Regions from separate parts of the Microbacterium sp. PAMC21962 genome, predicted to be linked through region 2. Evidence: predicted binding sites of a transcription regulator. Region 2 holds the regulator's gene; each other region holds the start of a gene.
What was found. The regulator LexA, encoded in region 2, represses DNA repair genes until DNA is damaged. The targets are predictions, from matches to a motif close to TCGAACANNTGTTCGA.

Region 1: a site for LexA is predicted at 3,107-3,122, ahead of KY498_RS09830 (HNH endonuclease signature motif containing protein). Genes of this name have one in related genera too.
Region 3: a site for LexA is predicted at 1,776-1,791, ahead of KY498_RS07705 (HNH endonuclease signature motif containing protein). Genes of this name have one in related genera too.

What each region holds. Positions count from the first base shown of each region.
Region 1 covers NZ_CP080381.1:2,043,151-2,047,882, forward strand. Annotated here, with positions in the region: gene KY498_RS09820 (aspartate aminotransferase family protein) at 1-126, shown strand, start outside; gene KY498_RS09825 (gamma-aminobutyraldehyde dehydrogenase) at 123-1,559, shown strand; gene KY498_RS09830 (HNH endonuclease signature motif containing protein) at 1,592-3,028, opposite strand; gene KY498_RS09835 (TetR/AcrR family transcriptional regulator) at 3,172-3,795, opposite strand; gene KY498_RS09840 (agmatine/peptidylarginine deiminase) at 3,872-4,732, shown strand, end outside.
Region 2 covers NZ_CP080381.1:58,423-63,154, forward strand. Annotated here, with positions in the region: gene KY498_RS00250 (TIM-barrel domain-containing protein) at 1-526, shown strand, start outside; gene KY498_RS00255 (hypothetical protein) at 536-1,552, opposite strand; gene lexA (transcriptional repressor LexA) at 1,555-2,220, opposite strand; gene KY498_RS00265 (LysM peptidoglycan-binding domain-containing protein) at 2,497-2,919, shown strand; gene KY498_RS00270 (histidinol-phosphate transaminase) at 2,977-4,083, shown strand; gene hisB (imidazoleglycerol-phosphate dehydratase HisB) at 4,138-4,732, shown strand, end outside.
Region 3 covers NZ_CP080381.1:1,588,936-1,593,667, reverse strand. Annotated here, with positions in the region: gene KY498_RS07710 (hypothetical protein) at 1-131, shown strand, start outside; gene KY498_RS07705 (HNH endonuclease signature motif containing protein) at 279-1,619, opposite strand; gene moaA (GTP 3',8-cyclase MoaA) at 1,852-2,946, shown strand; gene cydC (thiol reductant ABC exporter subunit CydC) at 2,968-4,635, opposite strand; gene cydD (thiol reductant ABC exporter subunit CydD) at 4,632-4,732, opposite strand, start outside.

The DNA of each region.
Region 1 (4,732 bases), 1.5 Mb from region 2:
CCGTTCACGCACTTCAACCGCGTGCACGTGGCGCCGCCCTTGATCGTGTCGGAGGACGACCTCGTGCGGGGCCTCGACATCATCGACCGCGCCCTTGAGGTCACCGATGCCGAGGCGGCATCGTGACGACGTCGACGACCGTGCTCCGCAACGTCGTCGACGGCGTGCCGGTCGCCTCGGTCGGCGCGGCTCTGCCGCTCGTGAGCCCGGTGACCGGCGAGGTGTACGCGCACGCGCCGATCTCGACGGCGGACGAGGTGGATGCCGCGTTCGCGGCGGCATCCCGCGCCTTCGACACGTGGAAGCGGACGACGCCCGCCCAGCGCCAGCTGCTGCTGTTCCGTCTCGCGGATGCGCTCGAGGCGCACGCGGAGGAGTTCGCCGATCTGGAGTCGCAGGACACCGGCAAGCCGCGGGCGAGCCTCGTGGCCGACGAGATCGTCCAGTCGATCGACCAGTTGCGCTTCTTCGCGGGCGCCGCCCGTGACCTCGATGGGCGGGCGGCGGCCGAGTACGCGGAGGGGTTCACCTCCTATGTGCGCCGCGAGCCGATCGGCGTGGTCGCGCAGGTGACGCCGTGGAACTATCCCCTGAACATGGCGGTGTGGAAGATCGGTCCGGCCCTCGCGGCGGGCAACACCGTCGTGCTGAAGCCGAGCGAGACGACGCCGCAGACGACGGTGCGCCTCGCGGAGCTCGCCGCCGGGATCCTTCCCGCGGGTGTCTTCAACGTCGTGCTCGGCGACCGGGAGACCGGCCGGATGCTGGTCGAGCATCCGACGCCGCAGCTCGTCGCGATCACCGGCTCGGTGCGCGCCGGGATGCAGGTGGCCGCGTCGGCCGCGCAGGACCTCAAGCGCGTGCACCTCGAGCTCGGCGGCAAGGCGCCGGCGCTGGTGTTCGCCGACGCCGACCTGGATCGCGCGGCGCGCGGCATCGTGGAGGCCGCGTTCTTCAATGCGGGACAGGACTGCACCGCCGCGACCCGCGTGCTCGTGGATGCCGCGGTGCACGACGACCTGGTCGAGAGGCTCGTGGCCCACACGCGCGACCACGCGAGAGCCGGCGCGCCGGACGACCCCGACGCGTTCTTCGGCCCGGTGAACAACCCCGACCAGCTCGCGCGCGTGCAGGGGTTCGTCGACCGGCTGCCGTCGCACGCGTCGATCGCGATCGGCGGACGCCGACAGGGCGAGACGGGCTGCTTCTTCGAGGCGACGATCGTCACGGGTGTGCGCCAGGACGACGAGGTGGTGCAGCAGGAGATCTTCGGCCCGGTGCTCACGGTGCAGCCGTTCACGTCGGAGGAGGACGCGCTCGCGCTGGCGAACGGGGTGCCGTACGCCCTCGCGGCGTCGGTCTGGACCCGCGAGCACGCCCGAGCGCTGCGGTTCTCGCGCGACCTCGACTTCGGCTGCGTGTGGATCAACGCGCACATCCCCTTCGTCTCCGACATGCCGCACGGCGGCTTCAAGCACTCCGGGTACGGCAAGGACCTCTCCGTCTACGGCTTCGAGGACTACACCCGCATCAAGCACGTCATGGCGAGCCTGGACTGACGCACACGCACACGGCCGGACCCCGCTCGGCGTCAGAAGGGTGGCGGGTCGGCCGGCGTGGCGGGTTCGGGGACGAATCTCACCAGGCTGGGTGGGTGGTCCTCGTAGTGGCGTCCGGTGGGTGAGGTCCACTGGAGGGTGCCGTGGCCGAGGTGTCGGACCCGCCAGGCGGTGTGGTGCTTGACGGTGTGGTGGCGGCGGCACAGGTGGGCGAGGTTGTCGGGGGCGGTGGGGCCGCCTTCTGCGGCTGCGGTCGTGTGGTCGCGGTCGCACCGGTGCGCGGGGCGGGTGCAGCCGGGGGTGCGGCAGCGCTCATCCCGTGCAGCCAGGTAACGGCGCAACTCCGCGGAGGGTCGGTAGCGGTCCACGGCGACGGGGATGCCGGTGGTCGGGTCGGTGAACACCCGATCCCACCCGGGCGCGAGCGCCGCCAACCGGCGGGCAAGTCCCGGGTCGATGGGCCCGTACCCGGTCAAGATCGCCGGGCCTCCGTCGGGGTCGCCGGCGAGGGTGAGGGCAGGGATCGTCACCTGGATCTGCGCCGTCACCGCTTCCACTCCGGCGCCAGTGGCGCGGGTGGAGGGAGTAGCGGTCAGGAGCAGGTCGGTGAGGATGTCCGCACGCACCTGCGCGAGCGTGCGGGAGTCCTTCACGGCGGTCGTGGCCGTGGGCGTGGTCGTGCAGGTCACGTCGGTGGCGCGAGCGGGGCCGGTGATGAGCGTGTCGGCGCCGGTGAGGGTAGCCGCCTCGGTGGCATCCGCCTCACCGTCGATGCCCTCGTCGGGCTGGTCGAGGATCGCCCGACCCTGGGCCGTCAGCGTGTCGTGAATGGCGTGGGCGAGCGGCGCGGGAAGATCCGCGATCAGCCGGGCCATCCCATCCTCCAAGGGGAACAACCGGACGGAGCGTTCGTCATACGCGCGCTGCGCGGCCTCGGTGAACGCGGCAGGGTCGATAGTCGCCGCGATCGCCTTCGCCGCCGCACTCATCCGCGCAGGCGACTCCGACCGGGCCGCCTCCAACGCGAGGGTCTCGTACCGTGACCGGTCTGCTTCAGAGGTGAGAAGCGTGCCGGTGCGGCTGATCGCCCACGCATGAGCGGCATCGATCTCCCCGCCCGCCCACACCTCAAGCGTCCGCGGGAACAGGGTCGTCAGCAGGTACGCCTCCGACATCCGCCGTTGCACACCCCGATCCGACACCCGCAACGCCATCGCCAGCTCCAACGCGACCTCCCGCAACGGCAGATCCGCATCCGACGACCGCACCGACCCACCCCGGTGCTGCGCCTCCTGACGCAGCAACGCCGTCCGCTCCGCGACCAGTCCCACCGCATCGGCCAGGAACCTCGCCTCCGCGGCCTGCGCCTGAGCCGCACGCCGCCGCGCATCCACCACACCGGCCACCACGGCATCCAACCCGGACCAGATCGCATCACCCTCACGGGTCCTCGTCAGCGCGTGCATCATCACCCCTGACCCGGCCACAACCGGAGGACAGGACCCGCAACAGAAGGTGGGCACGCGCGGGGTTTCTTCATCCCACTATAGAACAAACATTCGAAACACGCAAGAGCGAGATCGCGGAATCCCGCCACCGCCCGAGGCCACCGTCAGGCCCCGTCGAGCGCCTCCGCCTCCACCCCGAGCAGACCCGCGGCCGCGCGCAGCACGGGCGCGACCGGCTCGATCCCCGGCCCCCAGCCGACCAGCGCGTGGGCACTGAGACCGTCGATCATCGCCAGCAGGTGCCAGGCGAGGGGCTCCGGATCGGCCGCAGGGATCACCCCGGCATCCATCCCCCGCACGATCTCGTCGGCGAGCGCGCCGCGCCAGGCGTCCATCGCCGCCCGCACCCTCTCGGCGAGCGGCGCGTTGCGCGTCCCCAGCGCCCACGCCTGCACCCAGACGAGGGTGACGTCGCGCCGGGCGGGATCCAGCGTGGTCCGCAGCAGCGCGCCGATCCGCACCGGCGCGGGCGCAGCGGGGAGGAGCGCGCGCACTTCGTCGAGCTCGCCGGCCACGATGTCGAAGAAGGTGTCGGCGACGAGGACGTCCATGCTCGGGATGTAGTGGGCGACGAGTCCCGACGCCACCCCCACGCGCGTGGCGACGGCGCGCAGCGTCACCGCGTCCAGACCGTCGGCGAGCGCCAGGTCGTGCGCGGCGCCGGCGATCTGCTCACGCCGCTGCTCGGCGCTCAATCGCGCGCGCCCAGTGGTTGACGTCTGCGGCATCCGCTCGCTACCCTCCGATGAGTTGATCATGTGATCAATAAGCTACTCCAGGACCGGACGAGAGTCGAGGATGCCGATGAGCTGGCGGATGCCGAGTGAGACCGCGCCGCACGCGCGCACGTGGATGGCCTTCCCCGTCGAGGGGCCGACCCTCGGCGAGCGCGATGCCGACCGCGACGAGGGCTACGCCGCCTGGACGGAGGTCGCCGCGGCGATCGCCCGCTTCGAGCCGGTGACGATGGTCGTCGACCCCTCCGAGCTCGCGCGCGCCCGGCGGATGCTGCCCGGCGACGTCACGATCCTGGAGGCGCCCGTCGACGAGTTCTGGATGCGCGACCACGGCCCGACGTTCGTCGTCGACGACGAACGTCCCGGCGTCCTGGGGGCCGTCGACTGGATCTTCAACGGGTGGGGAGCCCACGACTGGGCGCGGTGGGAGCGCTCGGCGGAGCACGCCCGCCTCATCGCGGCCGAGGTCGGCGCCGAGCTCGTGTCCTCCACGCTGGTCACCGAGGGCGGCGGCTTCCACGTCGACGGCGAAGGCACGGTGCTGCTGACCGAGACGGTGCAGCTCGACCCGCGCCGCAACCCCTACGCCGACCGGGCCCGCGTCGAAGCGGAGTTCGCCCGCACGCTCGGCACGACGAAGGCCATCTGGCTGCCGCGGGGGCTCACGCGCGACTACGACGACTTCGGCACCAACGGCCACGTCGACATCGTCGCGACCTTCCCCTCCCCCGGCCGCGTGCTGCTGCACACCCAGCGCGACCCCTCACACCCCGACCACGCCGTCAGCGAGGCCCTGCACGAGCTGCTCGCCGCGCAGACCGACGCGGCCGGGCGCCGCCTCGAGGTCATCGAGCTTCCCGCGCCGGCGACGCTGCGCGACGGCCACGGCGACGACGAGGGCTTCGTCGACTGGAGCTACGTCAACCAC
Region 2 (4,732 bases):
CGCGATGGCGGCGAGCGTGTTCGTGCCGATCATGCAGTACCACTCCGAGTTCAACCATCACCGCCTGCCCTCCAACGACCGCACGCCGTGGAACATCGCCGAGCGGACGGGCGACGAGGCGGTGATCCCCGAGGTGCGCGCGCTCGTCCGGCTGCGCGAGCGCCTCGTGCCGTACCTCGCCGAGGCGGCGGCGCGCGCCGTCTCCTCGGCGGTGCCGATGATGCGCCCCCTGTACTTCGACCACCCGACCGATGCGGCCGTGTGGCGGCATCCGCTGCAGTGGATGCTGGGCAGCGACCTGCTCGTCGCCCCCGTGCTCGAGCCCGGGGCGCGGGAGTGGCCGGTGTACCTGCCGTCCGGATCGTGGGTCGAGGCGCGCACCGGCGCGGCGCTGACCGGCGGACGCGTGGTCACCGTCGACGTGTCGGCGCGGGCCGCCGTCCCGGTGTTCGTCCGCGCCGAGGCGTGGGTCGCCTTGGCGCCGGTCCTCGCACCGGAGCGGGAGCCGCACCGCGACGAGGACTGAGGCCGTCTCTCACACGGTGGGCTCGTCGGCGGCCGCCTCGTCTGTCCGGTGAGCCCACCGGTGGGCCACGCGTCGGCGCAGCGCCACGGCGCGCGGCGACGCGCCGGCGAGCCAGCCCGCTCCGACGAGGACGAGGGCCACGATCAGCACCACCACGGCCGTGCCCACGGCGCCGGCGAGGAGCCGGTCGTAGATCGCGAGCGCCGCGGCGGAGGAGAAGTCCGCCTGCGTCGCGGAGGACGCCACCCACGGGCGGCCGACCCCCGCGGCGATCAGCAGGATCGCCGTCCCGATCCCCGCGGCGACGCCCGCCCGGGCGAGAGCGGCGGCGCGGCGTCGCGCGAGCACGACCCCGCCGATGAACAGCACGGCCGTGACCACCGGCATCCACCCGCCGAGAGCGACGCCGACGGCGTAACCCGTCCGGATCGCCGAAAGGGTGTCACCCGAACCGATGATCACGACGTGGTCGACCTCGGGGATGAACGGAGCCAGCGGAGCGCCCTGCGCGACGAGGCGCTCTTCGACGGCCGCGACGATCGCGCCGATCTGGATGCCGAGGCCGTCGGCCGTCTGCACGACGACGCCGCCGCCGTCGGAGGTCGCCGCGACGGTCAGTGCCCGATGGGAGCGGCGGACGACCTGCTCCCAGACGGTGCTGAACGCGTCCGAGCGCACGGCGTCGGCCACGGCGACGTGCACGAGTTGCTGCAGCGCCGTCGCCGCCGGGCCTTCCAGGCGCCGCAGCGCCTGCGCCGCGCGGTCGCCCATGCCGAGGTCGATCAGGCCGTCGATGACCGTGCCGGTCAGCGCCGCCGTGTCGAGCCGCTCATCGATCGCCGTGGTCGATGCCGCGATCACGGCGTCCTGGACCTCGACGGCCTGCGACAGCGGCGCGAGGGTGGCCGCGAACGCGTCCTCGTCGACGAGCTGCGTCCGCGCCCATCCGCTGACGATCGACAGGGGCAGCAGGACCGCCGCGACGACGATCACCGCCGTCGACGCCACCCCGCGCGCGGTGGCCATCCTCAGACGGCGCGCAGAACTGCGACGACGCGGCCGAGCACCACGGCGTCGTCGCCGAGGATCGGTTCGAACGCGGAGTTGCGGGGGAGCAGCCACGTGTGGCCGTCGCGCTGGCGGAAGGTCTTGACGGTGGCCTCGCCGTCGAGCATCGCCGCCACGATCTCGCCGTTGTCCGCCGTCGGCTGCGAGCGCACCACGACCCAGTCGCCGTCGCAGATGGCGGCGTCGATCATCGACTCGCCGCTGACCTTGAGCATGAACAGGTCGCCCTTGCCCACGAGCTGTCGCGGCAGCGGGAAGATCTCCTCGACCTGCTGATCGGCGGTGATCGGCACGCCGGCGGCGATGCGGCCCACGAGCGGCACGAGGGCCGCATCGCCGAGGGCGGGCGCGAGGTCGGCGGGGTTCTCCGCGGCCGCGCCGGGCAGGTCGATGAGCACCTCCATCGCGCGGGTCTTGCCCGCGTCGCGGCGCAGGTAGCCGCTGAGCTCCAGCTGGTTGAGCTGGTGGGTCACGCTCGACAGCGACTTCAGTCCGACGGCATCGCCGATCTCGCGCATGCTCGGCGGGTAGCCGTGGCGGGCGATGGAGGTCTGGATCACCTCGAGGATCTTCAGCTGCTTGTCGCTGAGGCTCTTCCGCCTGCGTGTCTGAGGCTTCTCGGCCATGTCGCGCGCTCCTTCGATCGCGTCCCCCCGAAGGCGTCGCCTTCGAATGTCGGAGGTAGGTGATGGGGTCGTCTTGTCGAAACCGTATCCGGTTTTCGCAGCCTCGACCGGCACGCGCCCGCGTGTCGCCTTCGATCCATCTGCGAGAACCGTGTGCTTGACACCCGAACACCATCGAAGATACATTCGGAAGAGAGATTCGCATCCGGCCCTCCCGGCCGAGGATCGGATGCGAATCTCTCGACACCCGGAGACACCCGTCCTGAGGAGGAACCCATGACCACGATCGACATCCTCGGCGCCTCGCCCCGCGGCCGTCTCGTCGCGGCGACCCCGATGACGACTGTCCGCGCGACGAACGCCCGCACGACGAACGCCCCGACGCGACTGCGTCTCACGGCACGGGGTCGGCGGGTCCTCGCGGTGCTCGCCTCCGTGCCCGCGGTGATCGCCCTCAGCATCGCGATCCTGTCCGGTGGTGGCGCGCTCGCCTCGAACGAGAACGGCTCCGGGGTCTCCTTCGCCCACGTCACGGTGCAGCCCGGTGACACGCTCTGGTCGATCGCGCACGCCGTCGCGCCCGATGCCGATCCGCGCGACGTGGTCGACGCGATCATGCGGCTGAACGCGCTGCCGTCGGGAAGCCTCGACATCGGCCAGAGCGTCGCGATCCCGGCGGAGTACAGCGCCGGGCGCTGATGCTCCCGGCGCCGGGAGCCCTCTCGGGGCGCCGCGCCGTGCAGTGCGCCGTCTACGATGTTCAGGGTGAGCGTCCGACTCGATGACCTTCCCCTCCGCGACGATCTGCGCGGGCTGACACCCTACGGGGCGCCCCAGGCGCCGCTGCCGGTGGCGCTGAACGTCAACGAGAACACCCACCCGGTGCCGGAGGACGTCGCCGACGACATCCTCGACAGCGTCGCGCGCGCGCTGCGCGAGGTGAACCGGTACCCCGACCGGGAGTTCACGGCTCTGCGCGAGGGATTCGCGGAGTATCTGGGTCACGGCCTGTCGGCGGCTCAGATCTGGGCCGCCAACGGGTCGAACGAGGTCCTCCAGCACCTGCTGCAGGCCTTCGGAGGTCCGGGACGCACCGCCTTCGGCTTCGCTCCCACCTACTCGATGTACCCGCTGCTGACGCGGGCGACGGGGGCGACCTACGCGCACGGCACCCGGGGCGTCGACTACACCCTCGCCCCGGAGGACGCCGCTGCCCAGATCGAGCGCGCCCAGCCGGACATCGTCTTCCTCTGCGCGCCGAACAACCCGACCGGCACCCCGCTCGGCCTCGACGTCATCGAGGCGGTGTACGACGCGGCGCCCGGCATCGTGATCGTCGACGAGGCGTACCAGGAGTTCGCGCCGCGCGATTCGCGCTCGGCGCTCACGCTCCTGCCCGATCGTCCGCGTCTGGTGGTGTCGCGCACGATGAGCAAGGCCTTCGCGTTCGCGGGTGCCCGTGTCGGCTATCTCGCCGCCGACCCCGCTGTGATCGACGCCCTGCGCCTGGTGCGCCTCCCGTACCACCTCAGCGCGCTCACCCAGGCCGCCGCGACAGCGGCGCTGCGGCACGCGCCCGCGATGCTCGCGATGGTCGACGACATCGTCGGTCAGCGCGACCGCATCTCGGCGACCCTCGACGCGCTCGGCTACCGCCCGTTCGAGAGCTGGACGAACTTCGTCCTCTTCGCGGGCGTGGAAGACCCGGCCGCCACGTGGCAGGCCCTCTACGACCGGGGCGTCCTCATCCGCGACGTCGGCATCCCGCACAGCCTGCGGGTGACGGCCGGCACCGAGGAGGAGTCGACCGCGTTCCTCGACGCGCTCGCCTCGCTGGGCCCGGGCGGAGCCACCGCGCGCTAGCGCGCGCCGGTAACACGCGGAAGCGGTCGCGCGGGCGCTCGGTAGACTCGGCGCATGAGTACTTCTGCCCCCCGCACCGCCTCCCTCCGGCGCGCGACGAGCGAGTCCACGATCGAGCTCGAGCTCGATCTCGACGGGTCGGGGCAGAGCCGCATCGACACGACGGTCCCGTTCTTCGATCACCTGCTCACCGCGTTCGCGAAGCACTCGCTCACCGATCTGACCGTGCGCGCCTCCGGCGACACCCACATCGACGCCCACCACACCGTCGAGGACACGGCGATCGTGCTCGGCCAGGCGATCCGGCAGGCGCTGGGCGACAAGAGCGGCATCTCGCGCTACGGCGACGCGCTCGTGCCGCTCGACGAGGCGCTCGCGCAGGCCGTCGTGGACATCAGCGGACGGCCCTACCTCGTGCACACGGGGGAGCCCGTCGGCTTCGAGCACCACCTCATCGGCGGCCACTTCACCGGCTCGCTCGTGCGCCACACCTTCGAGGCGCTGGCCTTCAACGCCGGGCTCACAGTGCATGTGACGGTCCTCGGCGGGCGGGACCCCCACCACATCGCCGAGGCGGAGTACAAGGCGTTCGCCCGGGCGTTCCGCCAGGCGAAGGCGCAGGATCCGCTCGTGCACGGCATCCCCAGTA
Region 3 (4,732 bases), 1.5 Mb from region 2:
AGCAGGGGCTCGAGGGGGTTTCCCCCGAAGTCCTCAGCACTCTTCTGTCGTTCGGGCTCGTGCGCGACTCTCTCGACTACGTGGAAGGGGGCTGGGAGGTTACTCAGCGGAACTGCGATCTCGCGCCCTGACAACGCTGTTCAGGCGCGTGGCAAAGCGGCCGTCGTCGATCCGCTCTCACGGCTCAGCCGTCCGCAGACTCCCGTCTGTCCGATCGGGTGGTGTCGGAGGATGTGTCGTCGGTACTCATCCCCGCTGACGCTTCCCGTGCGTGGTGCTCAGAACGGTGGTGGGTCGTCGGTGTGCGGGACGAATCGGACGCGTCCGGGTGGGCGGTCTTGGTAGTGGCGTCCGGTGGGTGAGGTCCACTGGAGGGTGCCGCCGCCGAGGTGTCGGATCTGCCAGGCGGTGTGGTGCTTGACGGTGTGGTGGCGGCGGCACAGGTGGGCGAGGTTGTCGGGTGCCGTGGGGCCGCCTTCTGCGGCTGCGGTGGTGTGGTCGCGGTCGCACCGGTGGGCGGGGCGGGTGCAGCCGGGCGTGCGGCAGCGTTCATCCCGTGCGGCGAGGAAGCGGCGCAGCTCCGCGGACGGTCGGTACCGGTCCACGGCGACGGGGATGCCGGTGGTCGGGTCGGTGAACACCCGATCCCACCCGGGGGTGAGCCCGGCGAGGCGTCGGGCGAGCGCGGGTTCGATGGGCCCGTACCCGGCGAGGAGGGCCGGGCCTCCGTCGGGGTCGCCGGCGAGGGTGAGGGCGGGGATCGTCACCTGGATCTGCGCCGTCACCGCCTCGACACCGGCGCCAGTGGCGCGGGTGGAGGCAGTGGCGGTCAGGAGCAGGTCGGTGAGGATGTCCGCACGCACCTGCGCCAACGTACGAGTGTCTGCATGAGCGCAGGGGTGGGAGCCGGTGATGACTCTTTCGCCGTGCGGTGCGTCGTCCGTGTCCGCGCTGGCATCCGATGAAGCGCCATCGTTGCCGTCGATGTCCTCGTCGGGCTGATCGAGGATCGCCCGGCCCCGGGCGTTGAGGGTGTCGTGGATCGCGTGGGCGAGCGGCGCGGGAAGATCCGCGATCAGCCGGGCCATCCCATCGTCGAGAGGGAACAACCGGACGGAGCGTTCTTCATACGCGCGCTGCGCGGCCTCAGTGAACGCGGCAGGGTCGATGGTCGCGGCGATCGCCTTCGCCGCCGCGCTCATCCGCGCAGGCGACTCCGACCGGGCCGCCTCCAACGCGAGGGTCTCGTACCGTGCCCGGTCTGATTCAGAGGTGAGAAGCGTGCCTGTGCGGCTGATCGCCCACGCATGAGCGGCATCGATCTCCCCGCGCTCCCACACGCCCCAGGTGGTGGGGAACAGGGTCGTCAGCGGGTATGCCTCCGACATCCGGCGTTGCACACCCCGATCCGACACCCGGAGCGCCATCGCGAGCTCCAACGCGACTTCCCGCAACGGCAGATCCGCATCCGACGACCGCACCGACCCACCCCGCTGCTGCACCTCCTGCCTGAGCAACGCCGTCCGCTCCGCGACCAGTCCCACCGCATCGGCCAGGAACCTCGCCTCCGCGGCCTGCGCCTGAGCCGCACGCCGCCGCGCATCCACCACACCGGCCACCACAGCATCCAACCCGGGCCACCCGAGCTCAGCCGGGGACGACACCGAAGACGGCGGATCGATCAGCGCGTGCATCATCACCCCTGACCCGGCATCAACCGGAGGACAGGACCCGCAACAGAAGGTGGGCACGCGCGGGGTTTCTTCATCCCACTATAGAACAAAACTTCGAAAATCGCAAGAGAACATTGCCCTCGGCCCGCGCCGTCCATCGGGCGGGTAGCCTCGGAGCATGGTCGCCGTCCCGCTCACGCTGCGCGCAACGACGCACGCCGCGCGACAGGACGGCGCCGTTTCCGCGCCCCGATCGACGTCGCCGGCAGCGCCCGGCGCCCCGCTCGTCGACCGCTTCGGCCGGGTGCACCGTGACCTGCGCATCTCACTCACCGACCGCTGCTCGCTCCGCTGCACCTACTGCATGCCCGAGCAGGGCAACGAGTGGCTCGCGCGCACCAGCATCCTCTCCACCGACGAGATCGTCCGCGTGGCCGCGGTGGCCGCGGCATCCGGGATCACGACGTTCCGCCTCACCGGTGGCGAGCCGCTCCTGCGCGCCGACATCGTCGACGTCGTGCGGCGCCTTGCGGCGATCGAGGGTCCGAGCGGCCCCGTCGAGATCGCCCTGACGACCAACGGCATCCGGCTGGGGGAGGTGCTGCCCGACCTCGTCGCGGCGGGACTGCAGCGGCTCAACATCTCGATCGACACGCTCGATCGCGAGCGGTTCCGCGAGCTCACCCGGCGGGACCGGTTGGACGAGGTGCGCGCGGGGATCGCCGCCGCCGCGGCCTCGGGTCTGCGGCCGCTCAAGCTCAACGCCGTCGCCATGCGCGGCGTGAACGAGGACGAGCTCGCCGACCTGGTCGCCTTCGCGCTCGACCACGGCGCCGAGATGCGCTTCATCGAGCAGATGCCCTTGGATGCCGGGCACACGTGGGACCGCTCGCAGATGGTCACCCGCGACGAGATCCTCGCCGCTCTCGCCGCCCGGTGGACCCTCGATCCGATCCCCGGGCGGGGCGGAGCGCCCGCGGAGCGCTTCCTCCTCGACGGCGGTCCCGCGACGGTCGGCGTCATCGCCTCGGTCACGGCCCCCTTCTGCGGCGCGTGCGACCGGCTGCGGCTGACCGCCGACGGGCAGCTGCGCAACTGCCTGTTCTCGAACGACGAGTACGACCTGCTGCCCGTGCTGCGCGCGGCCGTCTCCGACGACGCCGCGATCGACGCCGTGCTGCACGACTGCGTCGCGGGCAAGCTCCCCGGCCACGCGATCGACGATCCGTCGTTCCTGCAGCCGCATCGCGGGATGAACGCGATCGGCGGCTGAGCCGCATCCGGCGCGCCCGGGTCAGGCCTCGATGCGACCTCCGGCGAGGCGCACCGTGCGGTCGACGAGTCCGGCCGGCACCTCGACGTGCGAGATCAGGACGACGGCCCGATCGGGACCGACGGCCGACAGCAGGTCGGTGAGCAGCGCATCCGAGGCGTCGACGTCGACACCGGCGGTGGGCTCGTCGAGCACCAGCACGGGGAAGCCGTGCAGCAGCGCCCGCGCCAGGGCGATGCGCTGGGCCTGCCCTCCCGACACGAGCGCGCCGCGCTCCCCGACGCGCGCGTCCAGTCCGCCGCGCTCGTGCAGCCAGTCGCCCAGACCGACCCGCTCCAGCACGGCCTCCAGCTCGGCATCCGTCGCGGTGTCGTGGGCGAAGAGAAGATTCTGCCGGATGTCCTCGTCGAAGAGCATCGGCTGCTGTTCGCACAGTCCGACCGTCTCCCGTACGTCGTCCGGATCGAGATCGGCGACGTCGACGCCGCCGATCGTGTAGCGCCCGCGCACGGTGTCGAGGAAGCGGACCAGCACGTGCGCCACGGTCGTCTTGCCCGCGCCGCTGGAGCCCACCACGAGCACGCGCTCGCCCGGGGCGATCGACAGGTCGAGGTCGTGCAGCGCGTCCTCCTGCGCCGCCGGCCAGCGCGCCGACACGCCGTGGAGCACGATGCCGTCGCCCAGATCGGGGCCCGTGCCGACCGCCGGGACGGTGGCGACCGGGATGCCGGCCGGCACCGTGTCGGGCACCGCCTCGGCGATGCGTGCGGCCGCCGCGCGCACCTGACGCCAGGCGGATGCCGCGGCGGGAACGGCGGTGAAGACCTCGAACACGGCCATCGGCACGAGCACGACGACCGCGAAGGCGGGACCGGTGATCGTGCCGTCTCCGACGGCGCCCACCGTCGCGAGCACGGCGAGCAGCGACGCGGCACCGGCCAGCACCGACACGAGAGCCGTCGAGCCCGCCTGCGCGCCGGCGCGGCGGGTGACCGCGCGGCGCAGCTCCGCGTCGGCGGCGGCGATCCGTGCCGCGCTGCGCCCGGCCGCGCCGTACGCGGTCAGCACGTCGAGGCTCGCGAGATGGTCGAGGACGGCGTCGGCGAGCCGGGCCCGCAGCGGGGCGATCGACCGCTCGGCCCGCGAGCCGGCGAGCCATCCCCAGCCGACCGCGACGAGCGCCGCGACGACCAGGCAGGCCAGGAGGGTGAGCGCAGCCGGCCACCAGACGACCGCGACGAGCACGACGGCGCCCAGGGCGACGGCCGCCGACGACACGAGTGGCAGCACCACCCGCAGCGGCAGGTTCTGCAGCTCGTCGACGTCGTCGACGAGAGCGCCCAGCACCGACCCGCGGCGGGTGCGGGTGAGGCCGTCCGGGGCCAGCGGGATCAGCCGTCGCACGAGATCGGTGCGCGTGACCGCGAGCTGGCGCAGGGCCGCATCGTGGCTCGCGAGCCGTTCGGTGTAGCGGAAGGCCGCGCGGCTGAGGGCGAACGCCCGCACGCCGACGACGGCGGCCGACAGGTACATCACGGGGGGCTGCTCGCTGGCGCGGACGATCAGCCACGCGCTGCAGGCGAGGAGTGCGACCGCGGAAGCCTCGGACAGGAAGCCGGCCGCCGCGCCCGGCCAGAACCGGCGCAGCGACGGCATCGCGCGCCGGAGCACGTCGGTCGTCGTGGTCACCTCGTCACCTCCTCGGCGGAGACGGCGGAGTCGGCGGGGGCGGCGGCGCGGGTGACCTCGGCGCCGGTGACGGCGACCACGCGGTCGGCGATCTCGC